One region of the Anaerobacillus alkaliphilus genome, then DNA from elsewhere that is predicted to be linked to it. Evidence: predicted binding sites of a transcription regulator. Region 1 holds the regulator's gene; each other region holds the start of a gene.
The links. The regulator Rex, encoded in region 1, represses fermentation and respiration genes when NADH is low (regulators of the CRP and FNR family bind a similar motif). The targets are predictions, from matches to a motif close to TTGTGAAATATTTCACAA.

Region 2: DS745_RS18200 (DUF2249 domain-containing protein) is a predicted target of Rex. The motif match lies at 2,242-2,259, and genes of this name have one in related genera.
Region 3: DS745_RS09165 (DoxX family membrane protein) is a predicted target of Rex. The motif match lies at 2,665-2,682, and genes of this name have one in related genera.

Annotation. Positions count from the first base shown of each region.
Region 1 covers NZ_QOUX01000033.1:14,053-18,345, forward strand. The annotation lists gene DS745_RS10280 (ABC-F family ATP-binding cassette domain-containing protein) at 1-1,351, opposite strand, end outside; gene moaC (cyclic pyranopterin monophosphate synthase MoaC) at 1,572-2,066, shown strand; gene DS745_RS10290 (redox-sensing transcriptional repressor Rex) at 2,239-2,874, shown strand.
Region 2 covers NZ_QOUX01000046.1:606,976-611,268, reverse strand. The annotation lists gene DS745_RS18210 (metal-sulfur cluster assembly factor) at 23-328, opposite strand; gene DS745_RS18205 (hypothetical protein) at 347-1,630, opposite strand; gene DS745_RS18200 (DUF2249 domain-containing protein) at 1,633-2,178, opposite strand; gene argC (N-acetyl-gamma-glutamyl-phosphate reductase) at 2,494-3,531, shown strand; gene argJ (bifunctional ornithine acetyltransferase/N-acetylglutamate synthase) at 3,557-4,293, shown strand, end outside.
Region 3 covers NZ_QOUX01000032.1:26,667-30,959, reverse strand. The annotation lists gene DS745_RS09180 (S1C family serine protease) at 1-100, opposite strand, end outside; gene DS745_RS09175 (FxLYD domain-containing protein) at 113-1,090, opposite strand; gene DS745_RS09170 (TetR/AcrR family transcriptional regulator) at 1,335-1,907, opposite strand; gene DS745_RS09165 (DoxX family membrane protein) at 1,998-2,507, opposite strand; gene DS745_RS25135 (stalk domain-containing protein) at 2,983-3,894, opposite strand; cyclic di-GMP riboswitch class I at 4,241-4,293, opposite strand, start outside.

The sequences.
Region 1 (4,293 bases):
CACTTAAATCAGAAACGCTTTTGAGCACATCGTCACCACTAAATAGGAAGTTACCTAAGATCGTTCGAATTTCTTTTTCGGGTGTAAGAGGATAATCATCCCAAAGTTCATATAATACCTGTTTATTAGAATTCAGCTTTGCTTGTTCCTGGTCATAGTAACCAATTGTGACATTACTACCGTACTTTATTGTTCCTGCTACAGGACTTAATTGCTCGGTAATGATTTTTAATAGAGTAGATTTTCCGATACCATTTGGTCCAAGTAATGCAATACTTTCTGATCGATTGACTGCCAAGGTAAGCTTTTCAAATAAAGGCTTACTATTTGGGTAGCCTCCGGAAAGTTGATCAATTCTTAATACATCATTACCAGTTTGCTTTTTAATCTCAAATGAAAAGCGAGCAGACTTTTCATCTCCTTGAGGGCGATCTAATACATCCATTCGTTCTAGTTGTTTCCGACGACTTTGTGCTCGTTTCGTGGTAGATGCTCGGGCAATATTCTTTTCAACAAATGTTCTCAGCTTATCAATTTCATCTTGTTGCTTTTCGTACTGCTTCATTTCAATTTCATAGCGCTTTGCTTTTTCATCCAAGTAATGGCTGTAGTTACCAACAAATTTCGTTGCTTTTGTTCTGGATATTTCATAGACAACATTGGCAACCTTGTCAAGGAAGTAACGGTCATGGGAAACAATTAAAATAGCGCCATCATAGTGAAGAAGATATTGTTCTAACCAGGCAAGAGTTTCTAAGTCTAGGTGGTTTGTCGGCTCGTCCAAAATAAGTAGATCAGGGCGGGTTAGTAATAGTTTACCTAATGCTAGGCGAGTTTTTTGGCCACCACTTAATGTTGAAACTTCGGTGCTATAGTCTTTATCAGAAAAGTGTAAACCCGATAGTATACCGCGAATATCAGCTTCATATTTATAACCGCCTCTTTCTTTAAAGCTCTCAGAAAGTAGATCATAATCTTTTAAAAGTTTTTCATATACTTTTTCGTCGCTAATACATTCAGGATCTGACATTTTGGCTTCCAAGTTTCGCAACTCTTTTTCCATTTGGATGAGAGGAGCAAATACGGTTAACATCTCGTCCCAGATAGAACGACTCGATTCTAAACCAGTATCTTGAGCTAAATAGCCTATCGTTACATCTTTAGGAATAATAATGTCACCAGAATTGTAAGATAGTTTTCCGGCAATAATTTTTAAAAGAGTAGATTTACCAGCACCGTTTCTACCAACGATCGCAACACGATCTTGTGAATGAACTTCTAATTTTATATTCGATAATATTGGTTCCACACCAAATGTTTTTGTTAATTGGACACACTGTAAAAGTATCATAAATTCATCATCCTAACATAAGTAGCAATCTAACGTTTATTCCATTATAATATACCGTTAGTGTACCGTAATTAATTATGGACAAGCAAATAATACTTTCAGCAATACCAATTGAATTTAAAATTAGATATTTCATTTGTGTTACAAAAAATGAAACGATTACAAATTTGACAAAATGGTGTACAATATACTTGTGACGGTTTGAAAGGGGACATTTAGTATGTCAGAATTTACTCATTTTAATGAACAAGGTCGCGCAAAAATGGTAGATATCTCAGAAAAAAATGAGACAATACGAACAGCATTAGCTAAGACTAGTGTCGAAGTAGGGAAAGAAATATACGAGAAAATTCGTCAAGGCTCCATAGGAAAAGGCGATGTACTAGCTGTTGCACAAGTGGCAGGCGTTATGGCAGCCAAGAAAACAGCAGATTGGATACCGATGTGTCATCCACTAGCATTAACAGGTGTTGATGTAACGTTTGATTGGCATACAAATGAAGATAACTATAAACTTAACATTTACGTAAAAGTAAAAACTAAAGGAAGTACCGGAGTAGAGATGGAAGCACTAACGGCAGCCTCTGCGGTAGCCCTGACAGTTTATGATATGTGTAAAGCTGTAGATAAAGGGATGGTTATTGGACCTACATACTTAATGGAAAAAACAGGCGGAAAAAGTGGAGATTTTAAAAGAGAAACAGAAATAGAATAATAAACTAAAAAAAATTTGTACCAACTAAAGGGAGAAACCAGGGGATTGTCGGTAGCATATGTGAATTGATAAACAAGAATAAGGTGTGGCTATAGAAAACAGGGGGTATAATTACTACCCTAGATTTTGTTTGCCCTTTATCCAGTTAAAAGGTACAGGTTGGAGGCAGAAAATGAATATCGATCAAACGAAAATTCCTCAAGCGACTGCAAAACGATTACCTTTGTATTATCGATTTTTAGAAAATTTACAAGCATCTGGGAAACAACGAGTATCGTCTTCGGAATTAAGTGAAGCGGTAAAAGTCGATTCTGCAACAATTCGACGTGACTTTTCTTATTTTGGAGCTTTAGGTAAGAAAGGTTATGGATATAACGTTAATTATCTACTAACTTTTTTTAGAAAAACATTAGACCAAGACGAGGTTACAAATGTAACCTTAATAGGTGTCGGGAATTTAGGGACAGCATTTTTGCATTATAACTTTTCAAAAAATAATAGTACAAAAATAGATATGGCCTTTGATGTTGATGTTAACAAAGTAGGAACAGAGATTGGTAACGTTCCAATATATCATTTAGATGATTTGGAAAAGATCCTGGATCCAAACGTTTCAGTTGCAATTCTAACCGTACCTTCTTCTGTAGCACAAAAAGTTGCAGATCGCTTGGTAGCTTGCGGTATTAAAGGTATCTTAAACTTTACTCCTGCACGTTTATCGGTTCCAAAAAACGTACGAGTTCATCACATCGATTTATCGGTAGAACTTCAATCGTTAATTTACTTCTTGAAGCATTATCCAATTTAAAGTTGAAAGGTTATCACTAAAGTGGTAGCCTTTTTTGTTTCTGGTTAGTCTTGTTAATCTAAGTGGGAAACCATGTTAAGGTAACGCAAGGTATTCTATCGTTCCCAAACCGAGCGGAGAGTGAAAGAAAAGGTAACGCAAGGTGTTCTATCGTGCCCGAACCGAGTGGAGAGTGAAAGAAAAGGTAACGCAAGAGGTGCTAACGTGCCCGAACCGAGTGGGGAGTCAAAGAAAAGGTAACGCAAGAGGTGCTAACGTGCCCAAACGGAGTGGGGAGTGAAAGAAAAGGTAACGCAAGAGGTGCTAACGTGCCCAAACGGAGTGGGGAGTGAAGGAAAAGGTAACGCAAGAGGTGCTATCGTGCCCAAACCGAGCGGAGAGTGAAAGAAAAGGTAACGCAAGAAGCGCTAACGTGCCCAAACGAAGTGGAGAGTCAAAGAAAAGGTAACGCAAGAGGTACTATCGTGCCCAAACGAAGTGGAGAGTCAAAGAAAAGGTAACGCAAGAGGCTCGATCGTGCCCGAACCGAGCGGAGAGTGAAAGAAAAGGTAATGCAAGAAGCGCTAACGTGCCCAAACCGAGCGGAGGGTGAGAGAAAAGGAACCGTAAGAAGTGCTAACGTGCCCAAACTGAGTGGGGAGTCAAAGAAAAGGAAACGCAAGAGGTGCTAACGTGCCCGAACTGAGCGGAGAGTGAGAGAAAAGGAAACGCAAGAGGTGCTAACGTGCCCAAACGGAGTGGGGAGTGAAAGAAAAGGAAACGCAAGAGGTGCTAACGTGCCCAAACGGAGTGGGGAGTGAAGGAAAAGGAAACGCAAGAGGTGCTATCGTGCCCAAACCGAGCGGAGAGTGAAAGAAAAGGAAACGCAAGAAGCGCTAACGTGCCCAAACGAAGTGGAGAGTGAAAGAAAAGGAAACGCAAGAAGCGCTAACGTGCCCAAACGAAGTGGAGAGTGAAAGAAAAGGTAACGTAAGAGGCGCTAACGTGCCCAAACGAAGTGGAGAGTGAAAGAAAAGGTAACGTAAGAGGCGCTAACGTGCCCAAACCGATTGGAGAGTGAAAGAAAAGGTAACGTAAGAGGCGCTATCGTGCCCAAACCGAGCGGGGAGTGAAAGAAAAGGAAACGCAAGAGGTGCTATCGTGCCCAAACGGAGTGGGGAGTGAAAGAAAAGGAAACGCAAGAAGTGCTATCGTGCCCAAACCGAGCAGAGAGTGAAAGAAAAGGTAACGCAAGAAGTGCTATCGTGCCCAAACCGAGCAGAGAGTGAAAGAAAAGGTAACGCAAGAAGCCCTAACGTGCCCGAACCGAGCGGAGAGTGAAGGAAAAGGTTACAGTAGGAGTCTCTACACCATTTTCAATTACCATCTGCAAGAAAATTGGAAGTGTTTTTCATTCTATTCACTAATTGAACGTGATAT
Region 2 (4,293 bases), on a different contig from region 1:
CATAGGGCAGCTTTCTTCATACTCAAAAGAATAATTTCCGAATTTCTGGACTCATTTTCTCTGGGCTCCATTCAGGTTCCCAAACTAAATTTACATCAACTTTTTCTACTGTAGGTAAAGATTGGACTGCTGATTTAACACCATTCACCAATGTGTCATGTAAAGGGCAACCAGGGGTTGTTAATGTCATTGTAATCAATACAAGGCCTTCATTTTGGATGGTAACTTCATAAATTAGACCAAGACCAACGACATCAACACCAAGTTCAGGGTCTATAACCTTTCTTAGCGCTTTTGTCACTTCCTCTTTTGTTACTAAATAATCCAATGATATCACTCCTTATCCTTAAGAATACGTGAAGACCTTTAAAATGTGTGCGAAGTAAAAAATGATACATAGTCCAAGACAAACTTGAGATATGAAAGCTAGCATAGGTAGTTGAAAGTAAATGCTGCTCGCTAAAAGAATAACCATAATACTTAGAAATAAAAGTCTGTAAAAAATGATTTGTTCATCAATCATCTGATGCAAGGAAGGTACATCTTCCTTGCCTACCCGCTCACCAAAGCAGAATGTCCACCACAAAAACGGAACAATCTTAGATAAATAACCTAGGATTGTTACTCCAACCCACCCAAATAAATAAAGAACACTTATGGCAGTTAAAAATGATAATGACTGAAACAAGCTTGGTTTGAAAAACAGTGCTCCTATTGAAATAACGACAAATAAAATAAATGCATCTAACGCATAAACCGTTAATGTAATTCCTTTCCCTGGATTTCTTTTAAACTTTTTTTGTTGAATTTGGTAAATGTGAAATCGATACAAACCAAGTGCTATTAAGAAAAGACCTAGTCCACATATGAGTACAACAAAACCTAGCTGGAGAAAAAAGTTTACGGTAATGACTACTAGACTTAGGTGTAAAACTATTAATATCCATTTTTGCAATTTAATCGGGTACCCGTGAGCTAAATAAAACATTGGGAGCATCTTAAAGCTAAAACCGACAATTAGAAACAAGAACCACCCGACAAAACCAAACCAAATATGAGTTGCTAATAAGCTTGAGTGGTGTGTTAGGAATAGACTAAATGCGAAATTGACCCCCATTAATAGTCCACTGACGACAGTTAAAAGTAAATAGACAAACGAGCTAATCGTTGCAAACAAAATACTAGTAAATGCATTCGCTTTTTTTATCGTTAGAAAAATATTAGCAAGAAAGATCACAACACCAGTAACAGCTAGAATTGAAGAACCAATAATGATAAGTGGATGAAACTGAAAGAAACCAATTAAGATACCAATTGAACCTGTCGTAAATAAAAAATAGTGTAAAACTCCAAGACGAATGCTATAAAGTGTTTCGTTTGTCACAACCGGGACTAGTTGATAAACTGCACCCATGGCAAGAGTTGTTGCAAAACCTAAAATGAATAAATGAACAGCACCAATTCCTACTGCTGACCTAATCGTAGCACCTTCAAAAAGGGGACCACCAACAATCAAAAATATTGAAAATACAAATAAGGAAAGAAAGGAGGTAATGATGAACGAGAATGGTAGGTAAAAGTTTGACTTCGTTTGGTCTTTCCCAACTAGAGTTCCAGTGGTTATATTCATCACTAACCTCCATTTTTCGTAATTACAACCTCTACCGATCCATCTTCCATTTCTATTGGCTTATACTCATAGCCTAGTTGGTTTAATTCCTCAATTAGAAATGCAGGTAGACGATCATTTCGAATTGTTAACACCTCACCATTTTTCATAGATGTTAGCCTCGCTAAAGTGCGGACCATTGGTTGTGGCGGTTCAAGTCCTCGGTTATCCAAATAATAGCTGTTTGTGTCATCTTGTCCAACTGATGGTATATCTTGCTGTGGACAATTGGGTCTATCTATGTTTTCGTGTTTATTCTTCCAAAATAGTAAGCTACGTTTTTTCTTTTTAAAAGTTGTAATAAAATGATCATCAGCTCTTTTCTCAACAAGATTTTCATACCCTCTCGTTTTAAGTAGTGTCATAAGAGGTGTAGGTTTAATCGTCGAGTGAAGGACAAAGATATCACTTTTTTCTAAAGTTTTAACCGTTGTCATAATTTTTTGAAATGGTTCAAGCTTGTTTTTTAAGTCTTCACGTACATCTAATACTACTATTTTTCCATTCATTGCAAATTCATCTCCTTATATTGATGTTATTTCCTTCATTATAGAGTTATTTTTAAGGATAGTAAGTGACAGTTATCACAAATGATAACGATTATCACATAGCTCTTTTTTATTATTTTTAAAATCAGTGTAAATGTATAAAAATAAAGAAAGGTGAAGTCTCATTTTTGTTAACCTTTACTATTAGTAGTGTTTAGTTGTTATTAAAAATTGAGAAAAAAATAAAAATACAGTTGATTTTATTTTTATTCACACATATAATAAAAAACATCATAAGATTGTTACATGAAATAACAAGGGAAATGAGGAGAAAATATGAAAGCAGCTATTATTGGGGCTACTGGTTATGGAGGGGCAGAGTTAATTAGGCTTCTACACCAACATAAATATGTTGAAGAATTCACACTCCACTCTTCTTCCCAATCTGGAGTGGCCATTTCTGAAAGCTATCCACAATTGACGAATATTACAAATCAATCACTACAATCGATTAATATAGAGCAAATATCTAAAAATGCAGACGTTGTCTTCATGGCAACACCTTCAGGAATTTCAACGGAAATTACACCTGCCTTTATAGAGAATGGTGTGAAGGTTATTGATTTATCTGGAGATTTACGCTTTAAAGATCCAAATGTATATGAAAAGTGGTATAAGAAAACGTCAGCAGCAAACGAAGTACTTGAGAAAGCCGTTTATGGTTTAACTGAACTTAATCGAGAAAAAGTAAAGAATGCTAGTTTAATAGCAAATCCAGGCTGCTATCCTACAGCAACAATACTTGGCCTTTATCCACTTTTAAAAAATATTGCTGTTGAGGCAAACTCAGTAATCATTGATGCCAAATCAGGGGTGTCAGGTGCAGGTCGGAAAGCAAGTCTAGGAACGAGTTACTGTGAAGTGAATGAAAACTTTAAGATTTATAAAGTCAATGAGCATCAACATATTCCTGAAATAGAGGTGGCTTTAAAAACTGCCAATAATCAATTAGGGCCAATTAAGTTCAATACTCACTTAGTACCAATGACACGAGGGATTATGTCAACAATCTATTGTCAACCCCTCGCTTCCGTAAGTGAGAAATTGCTTCGAAATTTATATCAGCAGTACTATGAAAATGATCGTTTCGTACGAGTACGGAAAGAAGGAGAATACCCAGCAACAAAAGAAGTGTATGGGTCGAATTTCTGTGATATTGGAATTACTTTTGATGAACGAACTGGCTGGATAACAATTGTTTCTGTCATCGATAATTTAATGAAAGGGGCTGCTGGTCAGGCAGTTCAAAACTTAAACGTTATGCACGGAATTGATGAAGGAACGGGTCTACTCGGGGCGCCAATTTTTCCATAGGCAAAAAAATAATGAGGTGAAGAGGTTGGATACAGTGATAAAAAATAATTCAATTACTCCTGTTGAAGCAGGGAGTATTGTTACTCCTAAAGGATTTTGTGCTGCAGGAATTCATACAGGTGTAAAAAGGTATCGTTTAGATTTAGGTGTGATTTATTGTGAAGTTCCGGCAAGTAGTGCTGCCGTTTATACATTGAATAAGGTGCAAGCAGCACCCATTAAAGTAACAAAAGATAGTATTTCAAAGGAAGGCAAACTTCAAGCAATCATCGTTAATAGTGGTAATGCAAATGCATGCACAGGCACTAAAGGAGTTGAAGATGCCTTTACAATGAGGCAAGCAACTGCGGAGGTTTTTGATATTCCTGAACGTTACGTTGCAGTCTCTTCAACCGGTGTTATTGGAGAATTTCTTCAAATTGAAAAAATTGTTAATGGGATCAAGAAAATAAAGGCATTAACTCAAGTGAAATTTGATGCAGCTGAGCGATTTAATGAAGCGATTTTAACAACAGATACAATTAACAAAAGAGCATGCTTCCAAACAACGATTAATGGCAAGACTATTACATTTGGCGGTGCTGCAAAAGGGTCAGGAATGATCCATCCGAATATGGCGACAATGCTTGCTTTTATTACAACAGATGCAAATATTGAGCCTGTATGGCTACAAAAAGCACTTAGTCATGTTATAGATTTAACATTCAATCGAATTACTGTGGATGGCGATACATCTACAAATGATACAGTCGTAGTAATGGC
Region 3 (4,293 bases), on a different contig from region 1:
CACCTGAGTAGATGCTAAAATTCTTGTCGAGATACCAACACGTGATCGCAGCACCAACTACAATCAGCAACGTCAGTACTATACTCCAGTGCTTATTCATACGTACGCCTCCCTATTCCACCGTCCAAAAACAATCAACAATTTCAACAGCCCCGACCATTTCAGAGATTACTAGAGTCTCCTCAAACCTACCCCTCTCATTAGGCATAAGTACAAAGGGCGTGACGTTCGTGAAACTCATGGTCAGCTCCCTACCGTCTTCGCCGAGAACTTTATAGTGAATGTCAATCTCGCTTATCGGCCGCGTCCCCACATTTTTAACTTCTCCCGAAACAACTAACTTCTCTTCATCATAGGAAAAATAAATTCCTAACGGCTTACCTGCTTCTGTCCAGTTAAAATTGTCTTCTTCTGCCGCTCGAGACATTGCCCTCTCTATACGGTTTTGCTCTTCTTCTTCAAAATCAATCCGTGCCGTCTTCACTTTTTCCAAATAGTTTAATAGCTCTGAGTTTTTTGGATCATAGGTCAACCCTAAATTAAATTCCACTTCAGCTTCCGTAAACTGATTTTTCTCTAAAAACCCAAGCCCCTGAACGATAGCTAGATCAACAATCTTCTCTTTAATAACCTCGACAAGTTGAATCGTTTCTTCGTTACTTGACTCCCAGGTCTTCTCATATAACTCAACCAAATCCTCCATCGTTTGCGCTTCGGATTGAATGGATAGTGTTGCAACGACTAGCCGGTATTGCTCTTTGATCATTTCAAAAAAAGGGCCTTCTTCCTGTGCTAATTCATACTCTAATTTATCAAGATCCTCTCCGTTTAACAGAGCCATATACTCTAAACCGCGTTCAACAACTTCTAAGTTAAAAGCCGCTGCAGTATGATTAGGTCGCTTCACGAGCACTTCTTCAAATGTTGCTTTTGCTTGCTCGAGCTCTCCTTCAAGTGCCAGAGCTTCCCCTTCCCTAACCAACTGCTCAACTTCACTATTAACCGTCGACTCATAGAAAAAGAAACTTCCAAGTACCACAATAGCAGTAAAAAGGGTCATAGTTGGCACGAGCCAAAATCGTTTTGACACGCGATTCCCACCCAGTTTAACTCCACAGTTCGAACAGTACCGACTTTCTTTATGTATACTTGCTCCACATTTATGACAATACAAAATTCACACCTACCTCTAAAACACCTATCTATACGATACTAACTCCTATTTTCAGACGGTTAATTTACTAATTGTCTCATAGATCGACTTATTTTTCATTTCCTAAATATAGTAAAAGGTGCAAGACCCTGCAGTTCACCTGCAAATCTTGCACCTTCTTCTATGATACAAATAGTTTTACACTACTTTCAATAAACTCATCTAATCCAACAGGCGAGACTTCATTGCCCGCTACAAATTGTGCCATGAAAAAGCCAAGGTTCATCCAGAGAAATGTCATCGCCGTAGCTTCTAGGTTCGTACCATTTATTTTTCCCCGCTCCTTCATTTCTGTTAAATACCGCAGCAAATACTCTTTTAATTGTCTTGGATTTTCAGCAGTTTTCTGACCAATTTCCGGGTGGAAATGTCGCTCTTGAAATGCAAGCATCACAATCTTTCTGTTTCGGTTCATATATTTTTGATAGGTTCTAGCAATCAATGCTAAGTCATGTTCAATATCGTAAGTGATCTGTTCCTCAAAAATCTGTTTCATACAATAATTGTACGAGTACTTCTCAACCGCAGCATCTAAAATCGCTTTTTTCGAGCCAAATCTTCGAAATAAAGTCATTTCACTAAAACCGGCTACTTGAGCAATTTCCTTAATCGTTACTGCCTTATAGCCCTTTTGTTCCATTAGATCAATCGCTGCTGATAGGATTTTGTCTTCTGTAGTTTGATTTTCAACCATAACCTCTCCTCCAAACTCAATTTTTATAGGAGCAACTTACACGAAAGGCACGAGTTCACTAAATCGACTCGTGCCCTCAAAGCAACGACATTACGCTGCTATCTTATTAGGAGTATTATTTTTGAAAATCAAACCTTTTAGATAAGGCATTACCCAACGATCTCCACCGATGCGACCTGCATTGTAACCAGCAGCTAGAATGAAGAAGGCAATTAAAATCATCCAAGGATTAGTTGAAATAGTTCCTGCGAACATGAAGCTAAAATTCATCACTACGCCGAAAAATGCTGCATAAGTTGTTAATACTCCAAGAATTAATCCAAGTCCTACTAATAACTCACCCCAGGCAACCATAAAGCTAAAGACATCTGCACCCGGAATAGCAAACTTTTCTAAGAATGCTACGTAATTTGGGTAAACTACTTCGCCGTGACTGACAACTGGATTTGCCACTGCGTTATTTAAATAACCTGCTGCACTGAACGGTTCGCCAGTAATTTTGCCCCAGCCCCCAGTTAACCATTTCCATCCAAGGTATACACGTAAGAAAGTTAAAATCCCTGCTGCTACTTTATTGTTTCTTAAAAAATTCATGACCATAATCGATCATCTCCTCATCGTTTTGATTTGAGATAGTGAGCGATCGAGATGGTGCGTGTTTCTTGTTTCGATCAGTGTGTTTGTGATCACTAACTATCTTCACTCATAGTATATAATGCTCAAGGTCGTCGCGACCGTCCCACATGTGAACATTGTATTGTGAAACAGTGAACAAAGTGTGAAGTGGTTTTGACTAAGCCCGAATTAATGATATCAGCTCACTTTTAATTCCGTAAAATTGTCATCTCTCAATAGATTAAGGTTGATTAGACCTGTCAAATATCCCTTTCCGCGAGAATACCTACCCAAGTATAATTTGCTTCTTCGCTCATAAAACATTTGATTTGGACTGTAAAATAGTCTGTTTGGACTGTAAATTTGATTTTCTGACTATAAATCACCGAGTTTAGACTGTAAACCATATTTTCGAGTGATTTCACTTAAAAACGGTCCCAAAAGGACCGTTTTCCATTACTTATTTCGTTAAAAACATCTGTGTATAGTATGATCGGTATTCGTTAGCACCATAATAATAACCGACTCCAATTCGCTCAAATCGGGAGTTAAGAATGTTCTTCCGATGACCTTCACTGTTCATCCAGCCTGTGACAACAGCTTGGGCACTTTGATATCCAGCTGCGATGTTTTCTCCAGCACTTCGATAAGTAATACCAAAATGAGTTAACATATCAAATGGTGAACCATATACAGGTGAACGATGGGCAAAATAACGTTGATCATGCATATCCTGTGATTTTTTCCTAGCTACTTGATTTACTTCTAAATCTAGGATTAGAGGCTTAACTCCATGTTTTACTCTTTCTGCATTCGTTAAGAAGAAAATATCAAACTCCATCTCTACTAATTTTTCAGACTCACCAGAAACTGGATACTGCAAATCGCCTGCTATAGGTTTTATTGAAGGATTTGATTTTATGGTTACAGTCCAATCCTTTTGAGACCATTGAACGGAGTAACCCATTGACTCTGTTGTTGAACGAAGTGGGACCATCGTCCTGTTTTGTACTAGTTTTGCTGGCACATCAATTTTTTCAACCATCTGCTGTTGCTGATTTCCATTTTGATAATGTTGAAGCACATATGGAGAATCAATTTGATAGATCAACTTAGTTTGTTGAGATCCTTTATCTTTAACACTAGTAATCATTCTCGTTTGTTGGTCCCAGTTAATATTTGAACCAAATCCTTCCTGAACCGCACGTAGGGGAACTAACACTCTACCATTTTCAATGATTGGCATCATATCTGAAAAATGAATTTTCTTACCATCTACAAATACTTGAATTGTGTTTGCTGATGCCGTTTGTGTTTGAAAACCTATCATTATGAACAACAATAATGACCCAAAAGTTACAAATTTACCCACCAAAAACACCTCCTTACTATATTTTTATATATACTAGATGACTTATCAACTGTTAAATGTTGGTTGCGATTATTAACTGGGAATTTAAATGCCAGAAAATTCGATCTAAAATACAGAAAAAGACTGTCGCTAGTTTCTGAAGCGACAGTCTTTTTCTGTATTAATAACTTGACTTCTCCTTGTGAAAAAAAGCCCTTTCAAAAAAACGCTCTTTCATTTCAGGATTAAGGCAATCCTTATAAAGAATATAATTATAATTCATTAAACACTTGTGCCATCTTTTGGCTAAAAAATTCATCATTACAAACTCCTCCTTAATTTAAATTAACACGTCGAAGGTAGAAATTTCGGTATCTGGCTGGCATATCAACGAATGACTTAGCCCCTATAGTTTTGCGT